One region of the Arsenicicoccus sp. UBA7492 genome, then DNA from elsewhere that is predicted to be linked to it. Evidence: riboswitches for the same ligand, from Rfam matches in the RefSeq annotation. Region 1 holds a riboswitch; the other holds the start of a gene.

Region 1 (6,499 bases):
CGGCACAGGGCCACGAGGTTGGCCGGGCTCGTCGGACCCGTGGGGTAGGGGGTCACGTGGTCGAGGTCGCACACCTGGGCGGGGCGGGTGCAGCCGGGTGCGCGGCAGGTGAGGTCACGGGCCACGACGTCGTCGCGCATCGTCGGTGTGGGGTGGTAGGAGACCGTGCGGCGGTCGTAGAGGATGCCCGTCACGGGGTCGTGGACAAGCCGGTGCCACCTGCTGTCGGTGCGCAGGGCGATCTCGCGCGCGGTCTTGGCAGGGATCGGACCGATGCCATCCAGGTATCCCGGGTCGTCGCGCAGGCCGAGCAGGGTCAGCAGGTCGACCCGCACGTCGACGTGGGCAGGGGCACGCAGGTCAGCCAGCGCCGCGGCGGTGCGGGCGATCTGCGCGGCCGCAGCCTGTGCGGCACGCGCGCGCTCGCTGTCCGCGGCGGCCAGCTCCTCCTGCTGATGCAGCTCGGAGGCGACCTGCTCCTCGTGGTCGCGGAGGATGAGGTCGGCGAACGGAGATCCGGGGTCTGGGTGCACCCACGGGTCCGGAGCCGCAGGGGTGACGTCGGCACCCGAGCTGCCCGCTGCGGCAACCACATCGGGGGCCGACCTGGCCGCCAGGGTGCCGAGATCGCCACCCCCGGGTCCCGGTGCCCACGGCCGATCGGCTCCCTGCGGCGCGGCTGCGCCGGACGTCGGTGGGAGGAGATCCCTGGTCTCCGGCTGGATCACGTCTCCGGTCCCTGGCCGGGCCGTGGTCGTCCCGTGCGTGAGCAGGGCCAGAGCGATGTCAGCACGCAGCTGCGCCAGCCGACGTGAGTCGCCGCCCTGCTTGGCGGCCCGGGCGAGCTGGTCGATCCGGCCCTTGGCCGCCGCCACCTGATCCGGGTGCCCGGAGAGGCCGAGCTGGGCCACGCCGTGGTCGTCGACCCGGCTCCACACGTCACGCTCCTCGAGGCGCCGGGTGCGCTCCTCCTCGGCGGTGCGCACCCGTGCCGTCTCGTGGACCACCCGCTCGCGCAGCCGGCGCAGGAAGCGCGCGTGGCTCAGCGTCGCCTCGGGCGAGAGGTCGTCGGGGGCGTGCCCGTGCTTGGGCGCGAGGACCCGGTCGAGGACGCGCTCCGCCGCCTCGTCGGGCAGGGCGGCCGTGTCGTCGCGCACGGCGGTGGCGCGTTCGAGGGTGGTGCGGCCATGGGTCAGCGCGCTCAGCAGCGCCCCCAGGAACTCGCGTGGCGAGGCGGCCAGGCGCGAGCGCCGCTGCACCTCGTGCAAGGCCAGGCCTGTGGCGGTGACGATCTCGGCGTTGGCCACCCGATGGCCCTCCGCGACGGCCTTGGCGGCGCGGCTCGGGCACGGGTCGGGACCCGCGAGCGCGCCCAGCTCGGTGGCGATGCTGTCCTGCAGCTCCGCGTGGGCGGAGATGGCCAGGGCGTGCAGGTGTCCGGTCAGGCGTTGGACAGCCACCACGCGAGCCAGGGCCAGCTGTTCCAGCACCTCTGAGTCAGGGCGCGGCTCGGCTCCAGGGGGTGTGTCGGTGGTGGCGACCAGGATCGTCTCCAACGCCTCGACGATCACGTCGGGCAGACCGAGAGAGCGGGTGTCGATGATCATGTTAACCGCCCCTTCCCCAACCTCAACGCCCCACCGTGGGACCTGGTCCTAGGATACCGCCTGAGGCCGGTCGAGGGAAGGGTCTGGATAGGTGTTTCCGCAGGTCAGAGCCGGTGCAGCCCGGTCGATGTCGCGTGCCGTGCAGGCCCCGGGCGAGGGCGGCGAATCCGAGGCGCACCGTGACCCGCCCCTCCGAGGCTGCGACGGACGTCGAGGTGGGCCCACAGGCCGTTGTGGCATAGTCGGCGGCACGTGCTCCGGGGTCGGTGCAATTCCGAGCCGGCGGTGACAGTCCGCGACCCGACCACCTCTCGAGGTGGGCGGTTGACCTGGTGGAACTCCAGGACCGACGGTGAAAGTCCGGATGGGAGTCAGCACGAGAGGTGCCCGAGAGGGTGCCTCGACGCAGGGCACCCTGCGGCAGGCCGTATGTCGGCCCGGCCGGCCAGGGTGTCCGTCGCCGTCATTCCCCGGAGCTCGCGCACCAGCAGCGAGCGAGAGGGACGAGATGACCGGCCAGACCGCCGCCGACGACGACCGGGGCGAGCACGACCGACACGGCCACCACCACAAGCACGCCGAGCACGACAGACACGACCAGCACGACGAGCAGCACAGCCACGGAGACCGTGAGCAGCGCGAGCGCGACCTCGTGCTCCTGCACCGCGCCGTAGCCCTGGCCGCCAACGGCCCGGCGGCTGACGCCAACCCGCGCGTCGGCTGCGTCCTGCTGGGCAGCGACGGCGAGGTCGTCGGCGAGGGCTGGCACCGCGGCGCCGGCACGCCGCACGCCGAGCTGGCCGCGCTCGCCCAGGCCAGGGCCGGAGGCCACGACGTCCGCGGCGGCACCGCCTACGTCTCGCTGGAGCCCTGCAACCACACCGGACGCACGGGCCCGTGCGCCGAGGCCCTGGTCGAGGCGGGGGTCCGACGAGTCGCCTATGCCCTGCCCGACCCCAACCCCGTGGCCGTCGGGGGCGCCGACACCCTCCGCGCGGCCGGTGTCCGGTGCGACCTGGTGCCGGTCGAGGGGGCCGCCACGCTGGTCGAGGCCTTCGTGCACGCCGTGACCCACGGCCGGCCCTTCGTCACCTGGAAGCTCGCCGCCACGATCGACGGCCGCTCGGCGGCGAGCGACGGCAGCAGCCAGTGGATCACCGGCCCTGCGGCCCGCGCCGACGTGCACCGGCTGCGAGCCACCGCCGGAGCGGTCGTGGTCGGCACCGGCACCGTGCTCGCCGACGATCCCCGCCTGACGGTGCGCGACGCCGACGGGTCCCACCACGAGCGGCAGCCGGTGCGCGTGGTGGTGGGCCGTCGCGACATACCGCCCACGGCCCGGGTGCTCGACGACGGCGCCCCGAGCCTGCTCGTCCGCGAGCGCGACCCGCACCTGGTCCTCGCCACCCTGCACGAGCTGGACGTCCGTCACGTGTGGCTCGAGGGCGGCCCCACGACGGCCGCCGCCTGGCTGCGGGCCGGGGTGGTCGACCGGGTCGTGGCGTATGTCGCACCCGCGCTGCTCGGCGCCGGCGCGGCCGCGGTGGGGGATCTCGGGGTCGCCACCATCGCCGACGCGCACCGCCTCACGACCACCGACGTGGCCGTCCTCGACGGCGACGTCCGGATCACCCTCCGGCCCCAACCGGTGCACCATCGCGTCGATCACCCAGGAGGACAGTGATGTTCCTCGAGCCACCCATCCAGGACGCCCTGCGGGCGCTGCGGGAGGGTCGGCCGGTCCTCGTCCTCGACGACGTCGACCGGGAGAACGAGGGCGACGTCGTCCTCGCCGCGCAGACCATGACCACCGAGTGGCTGGCGTGGACGATCCGGCACTCGTCCGGCTACGTCTGCGCGCCCATGCCCGACGCCTGGGCCGACCGGCTCGACCTTCCCCTCATGGTCGAGCGAAACGAGGACAGCCTGCGGACGGCCTACACCGTGACCGTCGACGCCGCGGCCGGGGTCACGACCGGCATCAGCGCCGCCGACCGGGCCACGACCCTGCGCACCCTCGCCGATGCCGACGCGCGACCGACCGACCTGATCCGGCCGGGCCACGTCGTGCCGCTGCGCGCTCGTGACGGCGGCGTCCTCACCCGCGCCGGACACACGGAGGCCGCCGTCGACCTGTGCCGTCTCGCCGGCCTGTCCCCCGTCGGCGCCATCGGCGAGCTCGTCCACGACACCGGGGAGATGATGCGGACGCCCGACGTCGTGGCCCTCGGCGCCCAGCACGACCTGCCGGTCATCACCATCGCCGCGCTGGTCCGTCACCGCCAGGTGCACGACCGCGTGAGCCTCGCGGCCGGGACCACGGTGCCCACGCGGCACGGGCTGTTCTCGGCATACGGCTATCACGACCTGGTCACCGGGGCCGAGCACGTGGCCCTGGTCAGCCCTCGCGGGACCGACGCCGACGCGACGCCGCTGGTGCGCGTCCACTCCGAGTGCCTGACGGGCGACGCGTTCGGGTCGCTGCGGTGCGACTGCGGGCCGCAGCTCGAGCACGCCCTCGCGCGGGTGGCGGCCGAGGGCGGGGCCGTGGTCTACGTCCGCGGGCACGAAGGCCGCGGCGTGGGGCTGCTGGCCAAGCTCGCCGCCTATCACGAGCAGGACGCCGGCGCCGACACCGTCGAGGCGCAGGAGCTGCTCGGCCTGCCCGTGGACGCCCGCGAGTACGCCGGCGCGGCGGCCATCCTCCACGACCTGGGTCTGACGCGAGTCCGCCTGATCACCAACAACCCTCGCAAGGTCGACGCCCTCACCGACGCCGGCATCGAGGTCGCCGCGACCGAGCCCTCCCATGTCCCGCCCAACCCCGCCAACGCGGCCTACCTGCGCACCAAGCGCGACCGCCTCGGCCACACGCTCCCCCTCGATGCCAACCCCGTCGACGGCACCCCACTCGCCCACCCGACCCTCGCCCAGGAGGCATGACATGGCCGGCCACGGCTCCCCCACCCTCACCGTCGACGGCAGCGGCCTGCGCGTCGCGATCATCGCGTCGTCCTGGCACGACACCGTCATGGACGGACTGGTCGACGGCGCCCATCGAGCCCTCGATCAGGCCGGTGTCACCGACGTGGACCTCGTGCGCGTGCCCGGGTCCTTCGAGCTGCCGGTGGCCTGCGCGCGCCTGGCACCCTCGTATGACGCCCTGGTCGTCCTCGGCGTCGTGATCCGCGGGGGCACACCGCACTTCGACTACGTGTGCAGCGCCGCCACCGACGGCATCACCCGGGTCGCCGTGACGACCGGGGTGCCGATCGGGTTCGGGCTGCTCACATGCGACGACGACGCGCAGGCGCTGGACCGCGCCGGGCTGCCCGGGTCCCGTGAGGACAAGGGTCACGAGGCGGCGACGGCGGCCGTCGCGACGGCGAATACGCTGCGCGAGCTCGCTCCGCAGGGTCGCCGGCAGACCACCTGACGACCCAGTCCGTCGAGGTCCGTCGAGCTCAGTCCCGCCAGGCGGGGTCGCGGCCCAGCAGCGCCACGAGCTGGTCGACACGATCGCGGGAGCTCGTCGACACCGGCGCGCCGAAGATCCCCTCCACGCCGCCGCCCGAGGTCACGCGGTTGGCATAGCCGAGGCACGCGTCGACCGCCTCGGGCACGAGCGTCACCGGCACCCCGGCACCCCGCGCGAGGTCCCAGGCGTGCACGGTGAGGTCGACGAGCATCTGCGAGGCGTACTCCCGCACCGGGATCCTCCCCGAGCTCACCGACACCTCCTGGTCGTCGTCCTCCACCGCCCCGAAGGCCAGCACCGAGCGCGTCTGCGCCGACCGCCAGGCCGCCACGGGGTCGTCACCGAGCACGTCGCCGTCGTAGGCGTCGCCCACCTGCTCGACCGTCTCGCCGCCGAGCAGCCGTGGCGCCCAGAGGTGCTCGCTGGTCAGGTGGTTGAGGACGTCGCGGACCGTCCAGTCCTCGCAGGGGCTCTGGCGGCCCCACGCGTCGGCGGGGATGCGCTCGACGAGGTCGGTCACCGCAGCGGCAGCGGCGGGGATCAGCTCGCGGGCATCGGACATCGTCTCTCCGGTCATGCCCTCCACCATGCCACCCCGGCGCGCTCCCGTGGAGGTCGGCTCGTGGATGGTCACGCGGACGGCCCGGGCCCGTCTCAGCTCCTCGCGCAGGATCGCGTGGGTCGGGTCCGGTATGCCGAACGCCTCCCGCCTCGGCAGCCCCCGCCAGGCGGCGAGCCGAGGGTCCTCGAGCACCCGCTCGACCAGCCCGCGGTCACCGCCGAGCACGAGCGCCTCGGCGCCACCGAGCGAGACCGATCCACCAGGCGCTCCTACCCCGCTCGGTGCTCCTCGCCCACCGCGCGCTCCTCCCCCACCGCCCCGATCCCCTGCGGGTCCAGCCCCCGAGCAGATGCGGACGACCTCATCGGCCACGTGCCGCACCAGGGCCTCCGCCTGATTGCGACGCCGCCTCTGGTAGCGCTGCTGCGACCACCCTCCTGCCGCCGTGCGGGACTGGACATAGCGGCTCCCCGCCGTGTGCGCCACGAGGTCGGTGGCGTCCGCGAGGCCCACGGCATATCGGCCTCGTCGCAGCAGGACCAGGGCGAGGCGCGGCTGCGGGCCCGGCCAGCCGACCAGGGTGCGCAGGGACGAGACCGCCTCGCTGCCCGTGGGGTCCAGCGCGTCGAGGCGGGCGACCGCACCGTCCGCCGCCCGCACGACGACGCTGCCCCGGTCGTGGCCCCAGCGGGCGGGGCCGTGCCGGTCGAGGAAGCCGCCGACCCACGAGGTCAGGCGCGCCGGGTCGACGTGGACGTCGTGGGGGCCGTGAACGTGGTGGAGGTGGTGGTCGGCGCCGTCCTGAGGGAGCGCACGGGACGCCCCGGCAGCGTTGCGAGGCACGACACCGCC
Region 2 (6,499 bases), on a different contig from region 1:
ATCCTCGACGCCATCCGTGCCGCGGGCTACGAGCCCGGCAAGGACATCGCCCTGGCGCTCGACGTCGCGGCGTCCGAGTTCTACCAGGACGGTTCCTACGCCTTCGAGGGCGGCAGCAAGTCGGCCGACGAGATGATCGCCTACTACGCCGAGCTCGTCGCGGCCTACCCCCTCGTCTCCATCGAGGACCCGCTCAACGAGGACGACTGGGACGGCTGGAAGTCCATCACCGAGCAGCTCGGCGACAAGGTCCAGCTGGTCGGCGACGACCTGTTCGTCACCAACCCCGAGCGGCTGCAGCGCGGCATCTCCACCGACACCGCCAACGCCCTGCTGGTCAAGGTCAACCAGATCGGCTCGCTCACCGAGACGCTGGACGCCGTCGACCTGGCCCACCGCAACGGCTACCGCTGCATGATGTCGCACCGGTCCGGCGAGACCGAGGACGTCACCATCGCCGACCTGGCCGTCGCCACCAACTGCGGCCAGATCAAGACCGGTGCCCCGGCCCGGTCCGAGCGCGTCGCCAAGTACAACCAGCTCCTGCGCATCGAGGAGGAGCTCGACGACGCGGCCGTCTACGCCGGCGCGGGCGCGTTCCCGCGCTTCAAGGGCGCCAGCGCCTAGTCTGGAGCACATGCCATCCAGCACCTCCCGAGGAGGGACGTCACGCCCCGCGCGACGTCCCTCCTCCGGTGCTGCCGCGGGTTCGTCCCGGCGCCCGGCCGGTGCCGGCGACCGGCAGCGTCGGCCCGCGGAGGGTCCTCGTCGCCGGGTCGGTGAGGGTGGCGGCGGCGTCGGGGGATCCGGCGGGTCGGGCGGCTCGCGAGGGACCGGTGGCTCACGCGGGACTGGTCCCGCGCGAGGAGCTGGTGGGCCTCGCGGCCGGTTGCGACCGGCCACGGTGCGGCGCCTGCTGGGCCTCGCGGCCATCGTCGTGATGCTCGCGATCATGCTCGTCCCCACCCTGCGTCGCTATCTCGAGCAGCGCGACCAGATCGCGACCCTCGAGCACTCCATCGTCGAGCAGCAGCGCCAGGTCGACGACCTGATGCGCGAACGCGCCAAGTGGGACGACCAGGCCTTCCTCGAGCAGCAGATCCGCTCCCGGCTGCACTTCGTCAAGCCTGGCGAGACGTCCTACACCGTGCTCGACCCGCAGACGGGCCGGCGCACCTCGGTGGACGCCCAGGTGGTCGGGGTCGACCTGGAGGCGCAGCAGGTCCCGTGGTACTCCAAGGTCTGGACCTCCCTGTCCAGCGCGGACCGCCTCGGCCTCGACCCGACGGTGGCCCCGGCCGAGGGTGGCCCGACGCCCACGCCGCAGCCCACGATCTCGGACACCCCCCGCCCCGGCTCCACCCCGTCCGGCAGCGCCCCCGGCGGCCGCACCTCGCCCGGTGCCTCGCCCACGCGCTGACGCCGGGCTCCCGACATACCTCTCCTCCCGAAGGCCAAGGCCACCGCATGAGCAACGAGTCCACCACGCCCGCACCGGGTCTCACCGACGAGGACGCCGCAGCGGTCCACGCCCAGCTCGGGCGCGAGGCGCGCGGCGTCGTCGAGGTCGCCCACCGCTGCCCGTGCGGACGTCCTGACGTCCTGCGCACCCTGCCGAGGCTGCCGGACGGCACGCCGTTCCCGACCACCTACTACGCCACCTGCCCACGGCTGACCGGTGCCCTGTCGACCCTCGAGGCGCAGGGCGTGATGCGCGAGATGAGCGAACGCCTCCGGGACGACGAGGCGCTGGCGGGCGCCTACCGGCGGTCGCACGAGGCCTACCTCGCCGACCGCGCCGAGCTCGGCTCGGTCCCCGAGATCGACGGCATCTCGGCCGGGGGGATGCCCACCCGCGTCAAGTGCCTGCACGTCCTCGCCGGTCACGCGCTGGCTGCCGGGCCCGGCGTCAACCCCTTGGGGGACGAGGCCGTCGAGGCCGTGGGGGAGTGGTGGGCCCCCGGACCCTGCGTCGCCCCCACCGAGGACGGCTGGGAGCGCCGGTGACCGACGGGGCCGTTCGTCGCGTCGCGGCCGTGGACTGCGGCACCAACTCCATCCGCCTCCTGGTCGCGGACGTCGACGTCGCCGTGCCTGATGGGCCTGCCGCGCCTGCCGTCGGCGCGCTGCACGACGTGGTCCGCCGCATGGAGGTCGTCCGTCTCGGCGAGGGGGTCGACCGGACCGGGCGCATCTCCGAGGCCGCGATGGAGCGGGCTCTCGGACGGTCGCGCGAGTATGCCGAGCAGTGCGCCGGCCTCGGCGTCTCGGCCGTGCGCTTCGTGGCGACCTCGGCCGCCCGCGACGCCGGCAACGCGGAAGACTTCGCGGCCGGGGTGAGAGCCGCCTTCGCCGAGCACGGGCACGACGGCGTCGTCCCCGAGGTGATCAGCGGCGACGAGGAGGCCGAGCTGTCCTTCCTCGGCGCGACGGGTGACCTGGTGGCGGCCGGCATCCCCGGCCCCTACCTCGTCGTCGACCTCGGCGGCGGGTCCACCGAGCTGGTGCGCGGGACGGCTGAGGGTGTCGTCGAGGCGGCCCGGTCGGTCGACATGGGGTGCGTGCGGCACGCCGAGCGCTACCTGCACCACGACCCGCCGACGGCCGACGAGCTCGCCGCCGCCCTGGCGGAGGTCGACCGGCAGCTCGACCTGGCCTGCAGCACGGTCGAGCTCACCGGCGTGCGCACGCTGGTCGGCGTCGCCGGCACCGTGACGACGGTGACCGCGCACGCGATGGGGCTCGCGGCATACGACCCCGAGGTCATCCACCTGTCCCGGCTCCCGGCCGACGTGGTCCGCGCCGCCTGCGCGGACCTGGTGCGCCTGGACCGACCGAGCCGAGCGGCGCTGCCGTTCATGCACCCGGGCCGCGTCGACGTCATCGGGCCCGGGGCCCTGATCTGGGGCCGGATCGTCGAGCGCGTCGTGGGGGCGGGCGCCGACGACCTCGTCGTCTCCTCCGAGCACGACATCCTCGACGGCGTCTGCCTGCGCCTGGCGGGTTCGGTCGACTGACCGAGGGAGGCCGGCCACGGGCCTACACTGGGGGGAGCACGTGCTCCGGGGTCGGTGCAATTCCGAGCCGGCGGTGACAGTCCGCGACCCGACCACCTCTCGAGGTGGGCGGTTGACCTGGTGGAACTCCAGGACCGACGGTGAAAGTCCGGATGGGAGGCAGCACGCGGCGCCTCGTCGGCGCCCGCTCCGGTCGTCGCGACCGGGTCGGAGCCGCACCTGGCGCACGTCCGTCGACCGACGGTGACCCCGGCGCAGCCACGCAGCAACGGCACGGGAGTCGACCGGAGGTGAGGATGTCCCGACACGCGAGGCACACCTGGCTGGCGCCCCTGGCGCTCGGCGCGGTCCTGCTCGCCGTCTGGGAGCTGGTCGCCGCCTATGGCGGTCTGCCCGCCTTCCTGCTGCCCGGCCCGGTCGACGTCGCGACGCGGCTGGTGGGCATGCTCGGTGGACCCGTGGTGTGGCCCTATGTCGCGCTCACCCTCGCCGAGGCGCTCGGGGGCTGCGCGCTCGGCGCGGCCGTCGCCCTGCCGCTGGCCGTGCTGATCCACCGCTCGCGCTGGGTCGGCGCCGCCGTCACCCCCTTCCTCGGCGCCACCCAGGCGATCCCCGCCATCGCGCTCGCGCCGCTGCTGGTGCTCTGGGTCGGCTACGGCCTGACCGCGATCGTGGCGCTGTGCTCGCTCATGGTGTTCTTTCCCATCCTCATCTCCTCGGTCGTCGGCCTCACCCACGTGCCGCACGAGGTGGTCGACGCCGCCCGGATCGACGGCGCCGGCAGCTGGGACCTGCTGCGACACGTCGAGGCACCCCTGGCGCTCCCCAACGTCCTCGCCGGGCTGCGCAACGGCTTCACCCTGTCGGTGACCGGGGCGGTCGTGGGCGAGATGGTCATGGGCGGCGAGGGACTCGGCACCCTGCTCACCCTGCAGCGCGACGCCGTCGACACCGCCGGGATGGTCGCCGTGATCGTCATGCTGTGCGCCATCGCGGCCTCGGCATACACCCTGCTCCTGGTCGTCGAGCGACGCTCCTCGATCGTCGCCGACGTCCGCGAGACCCCGCGCGGCTGACCTCGAACCGTCCCCACCCCCCATCAGCCACCCCCCGCAGCACCCCTCGAGAGGACCACTCCCCGTGACCATCACCCGCCGATCCCTGCTCACCGCCGCCGGACTCACCTCGGTGCTGGCGCTGGCCGCGTGCGGCGGCGGCAGCGGCAGCGGCAGCGATCAGGTGGTCCGGTCGTCCACCGCTGCCACCCCCGCCGGCAGCAGCGCCGGGGGTGACAAGGCCACGGTGGGACTGACCTACATCCCCAACATCCAGTTCGCACCGTTCTACGTGGGGATCGAGCAGGGCTACTTCCGCAAGCGGGGGGCCGACGTGACGGTCCGGCACCACGGCGCGCAGGAGGGGCTGTTCACCGCGATCGCCTCCGGGCAGGAGGACCTCGTGATCGCGGGGGGCGACGAGATGGTCGAGGCGCGGGCCAAGGGCCTGGACCTCGTCGCGGTCGCCTCCTACTACCGGCGGTACCCCGTCGAGCTGATCGTCCCGGCCGACTCCCCGATCAAGACTCCGGCCGACCTCAAGGGCCGGTCCCTCGGGGTGCCCGGGCGGTATGGCGAGAGCTGGCTCGGGGCCCTGGCGATGTTCAAGGCCGCCGGGATCACGGACCAGGACGTGCGGGTCACCGAGATCGGCTACACCAGCCAGGCCGCCCTCGCGACCGACAAGGTCGACGCCGTCATGGGCTATGCCAACAACGACACCGTGCAGATGCGGCTCGCGGGGCTCGACGTGCGCTCGATCCCGCTCACCGCGACCGGTGAGGTCCCGCTCGTGTCCATCTCGCTCGTCACGACGAGGAAATATCTGCAGGCCAACCCGGCGCGGGTGCGCGCGGTGGCCGACGGCATGCTCGACGGCATCCAGACGATGGCCTCCGACCCGGAGCAGACCATCAAGGACTCGTCGCGGCACGTGCCCAACCTCGCGGACGCCAAGGCCGCCACCGCGGCCTGCGCCACGCTGGACGCCACGGTCAAGGTGATGCTCACCAAGGACGGGGCGGTCAGCGGTCGGCTGGACCCGGCGCAGTGGGCGTCGATGACGGCGTTCATGCGCTCGCAGGGCCTCATCGCCAAGGACGTCCCCGCCGCCGATGCGGTGGCGGCGGGCTACGTCTCGCGCTGACGCGACCTGCCGCGGACGTGAGGCCGTCAACGCGGCCGGTGGGGGCCTCGAGGCCCAGCTGGCCCGCAAGGCCTCCGGTGGCTCGCTGTTCCGCGAGCCGCAGATCAACGCCTGGTATGCCGTCAAGGGCGATCGCGTGCTGCCCCTCAACGACGAGGCGCGGGCAGCCGTCGGTGCCGGCATGGCGCTGCGCGACTACCAGCGCACCGTGCACGCCAAGTACGCCGACAAGCTGCCGGGCTCCGGCTACGACCGGTCCGGCACCGCAGGCGGATTCGCGGCGGGCGGTGCGCCGGCAGCGGCCCAGCCCGTGGCGGGGCAGCCCGCGGCGCAGAGGTCAGCCCAGACGTCCGACTCGCCCGCGCCGATGGTGGCCGGTGGTCTGGGGCTGGGGCTGGGGCTGGGGCTGGTGGCCGCGGCCGGTGCGGTGGTGGCCGCAGCCCGTCGCCTTCGCACCCACGCCTGACCCGACCGGCGGCCGCCGACCACAGCGTCGGGCGGCCTGCCACGAGTCAGCCCCGGTCACGAAGGGCCGTCCCGCCGTCGCGGGGCGGCCCTTCGTCATGCGCCGACGGTCCGGCATACCGACGACGAAGGTGCAGGTGCCGAACGACGCCACGAGACCGGACCGTGACTATCTCGCTGTGGACACTAGTGCGGATTGCGCGGTAGTGTGCGATGTGGAAGAAGGAGGTGCCCATGGAGACCACTCAGCTCGTCAAGGGCGTGCTCGACCTCGCCGTCCTGGCCGTGGTGGCGCGCGAGGACGGCTACGGCTACGACGTCGTCCGGCGCATCCGGGCGGCGGGTCTCGAGGACGTGGGGGAGGCCAGCGTGTACGGCACGCTGCGCCGGCTCTTCGCGGCCGGCGCGCTGACGTCCTACGTCGTGCCGAGCGACGAGGGCCCGCACCGCAAGTACTACGGCATCACCGGCGAGGGGCGCGCGATCCTCGAGCGCCAGGGCAAGACCTGGCGGACCTTCGCCGGGACCATGAACGACCTGCTCAAGGATGCGGAGGCAGTGGCATGAGCGACACGATCGTGCTGGGCGACAACGAGATCCGCGACTACGTGGCGCGGGTGAGGCGGGCGCTGGACGACCTGCGCGCCGACGACGTCGACGAGCTGACCTCCGGCATGGAGGCCGACCTGGCCGAGATCCGTTCGGAGGCAGGCTCGCTCGTCGCCCGTCTCGGCGAGCCCGAGACCTACGCCGCCGAGCTGCGCGCCGCTGCCGGCCTGCCCCCACGATCCGCCGTGGCCTCCCGCACCAGGGGG

What was found. Region 1 has a riboswitch for FMN ahead of ribD (bifunctional diaminohydroxyphosphoribosylaminopyrimidine deaminase/5-amino-6-(5-phosphoribosylamino)uracil reductase RibD). Riboswitches for the same ligand answer to the same signal wherever they lie in the genome.
Region 2: linked by a shared signal. The riboswitch ahead of B4E97_RS06945 (ABC transporter permease) and the one ahead of ribD (bifunctional diaminohydroxyphosphoribosylaminopyrimidine deaminase/5-amino-6-(5-phosphoribosylamino)uracil reductase RibD) in region 1 are both predicted to bind FMN.

What each region holds. Positions count from the first base shown of each region.
Region 1 covers NZ_DLOE01000012.1:47,465-53,963, forward strand. The annotation lists gene B4E97_RS03600 (HNH endonuclease signature motif containing protein) at 1-1,607, opposite strand, end outside; FMN riboswitch at 1,856-1,989, shown strand; gene ribD (bifunctional diaminohydroxyphosphoribosylaminopyrimidine deaminase/5-amino-6-(5-phosphoribosylamino)uracil reductase RibD) at 2,116-3,291, shown strand; gene ribB (3,4-dihydroxy-2-butanone-4-phosphate synthase) at 3,291-4,550, shown strand; gene ribH (6,7-dimethyl-8-ribityllumazine synthase) at 4,552-5,043, shown strand; gene B4E97_RS03620 (acVLRF1 family peptidyl-tRNA hydrolase) at 5,072-6,490, opposite strand.
Region 2 covers NZ_DLOE01000025.1:54,403-60,901, forward strand. The annotation lists gene eno (phosphopyruvate hydratase) at 1-627, shown strand, start outside; gene B4E97_RS06930 (FtsB family cell division protein) at 905-1,420, shown strand; gene B4E97_RS06935 (DUF501 domain-containing protein) at 1,468-2,007, shown strand; gene B4E97_RS06940 (Ppx/GppA phosphatase family protein) at 2,004-3,017, shown strand; FMN riboswitch at 3,055-3,186, shown strand; gene B4E97_RS06945 (ABC transporter permease) at 3,314-4,093, shown strand; gene B4E97_RS06950 (ABC transporter substrate-binding protein) at 4,158-5,219, shown strand; gene B4E97_RS06955 (hypothetical protein) at 5,188-5,685, shown strand; gene B4E97_RS06960 (PadR family transcriptional regulator) at 5,919-6,251, shown strand; gene B4E97_RS06965 (HAAS signaling domain-containing protein) at 6,248-6,499, shown strand, end outside.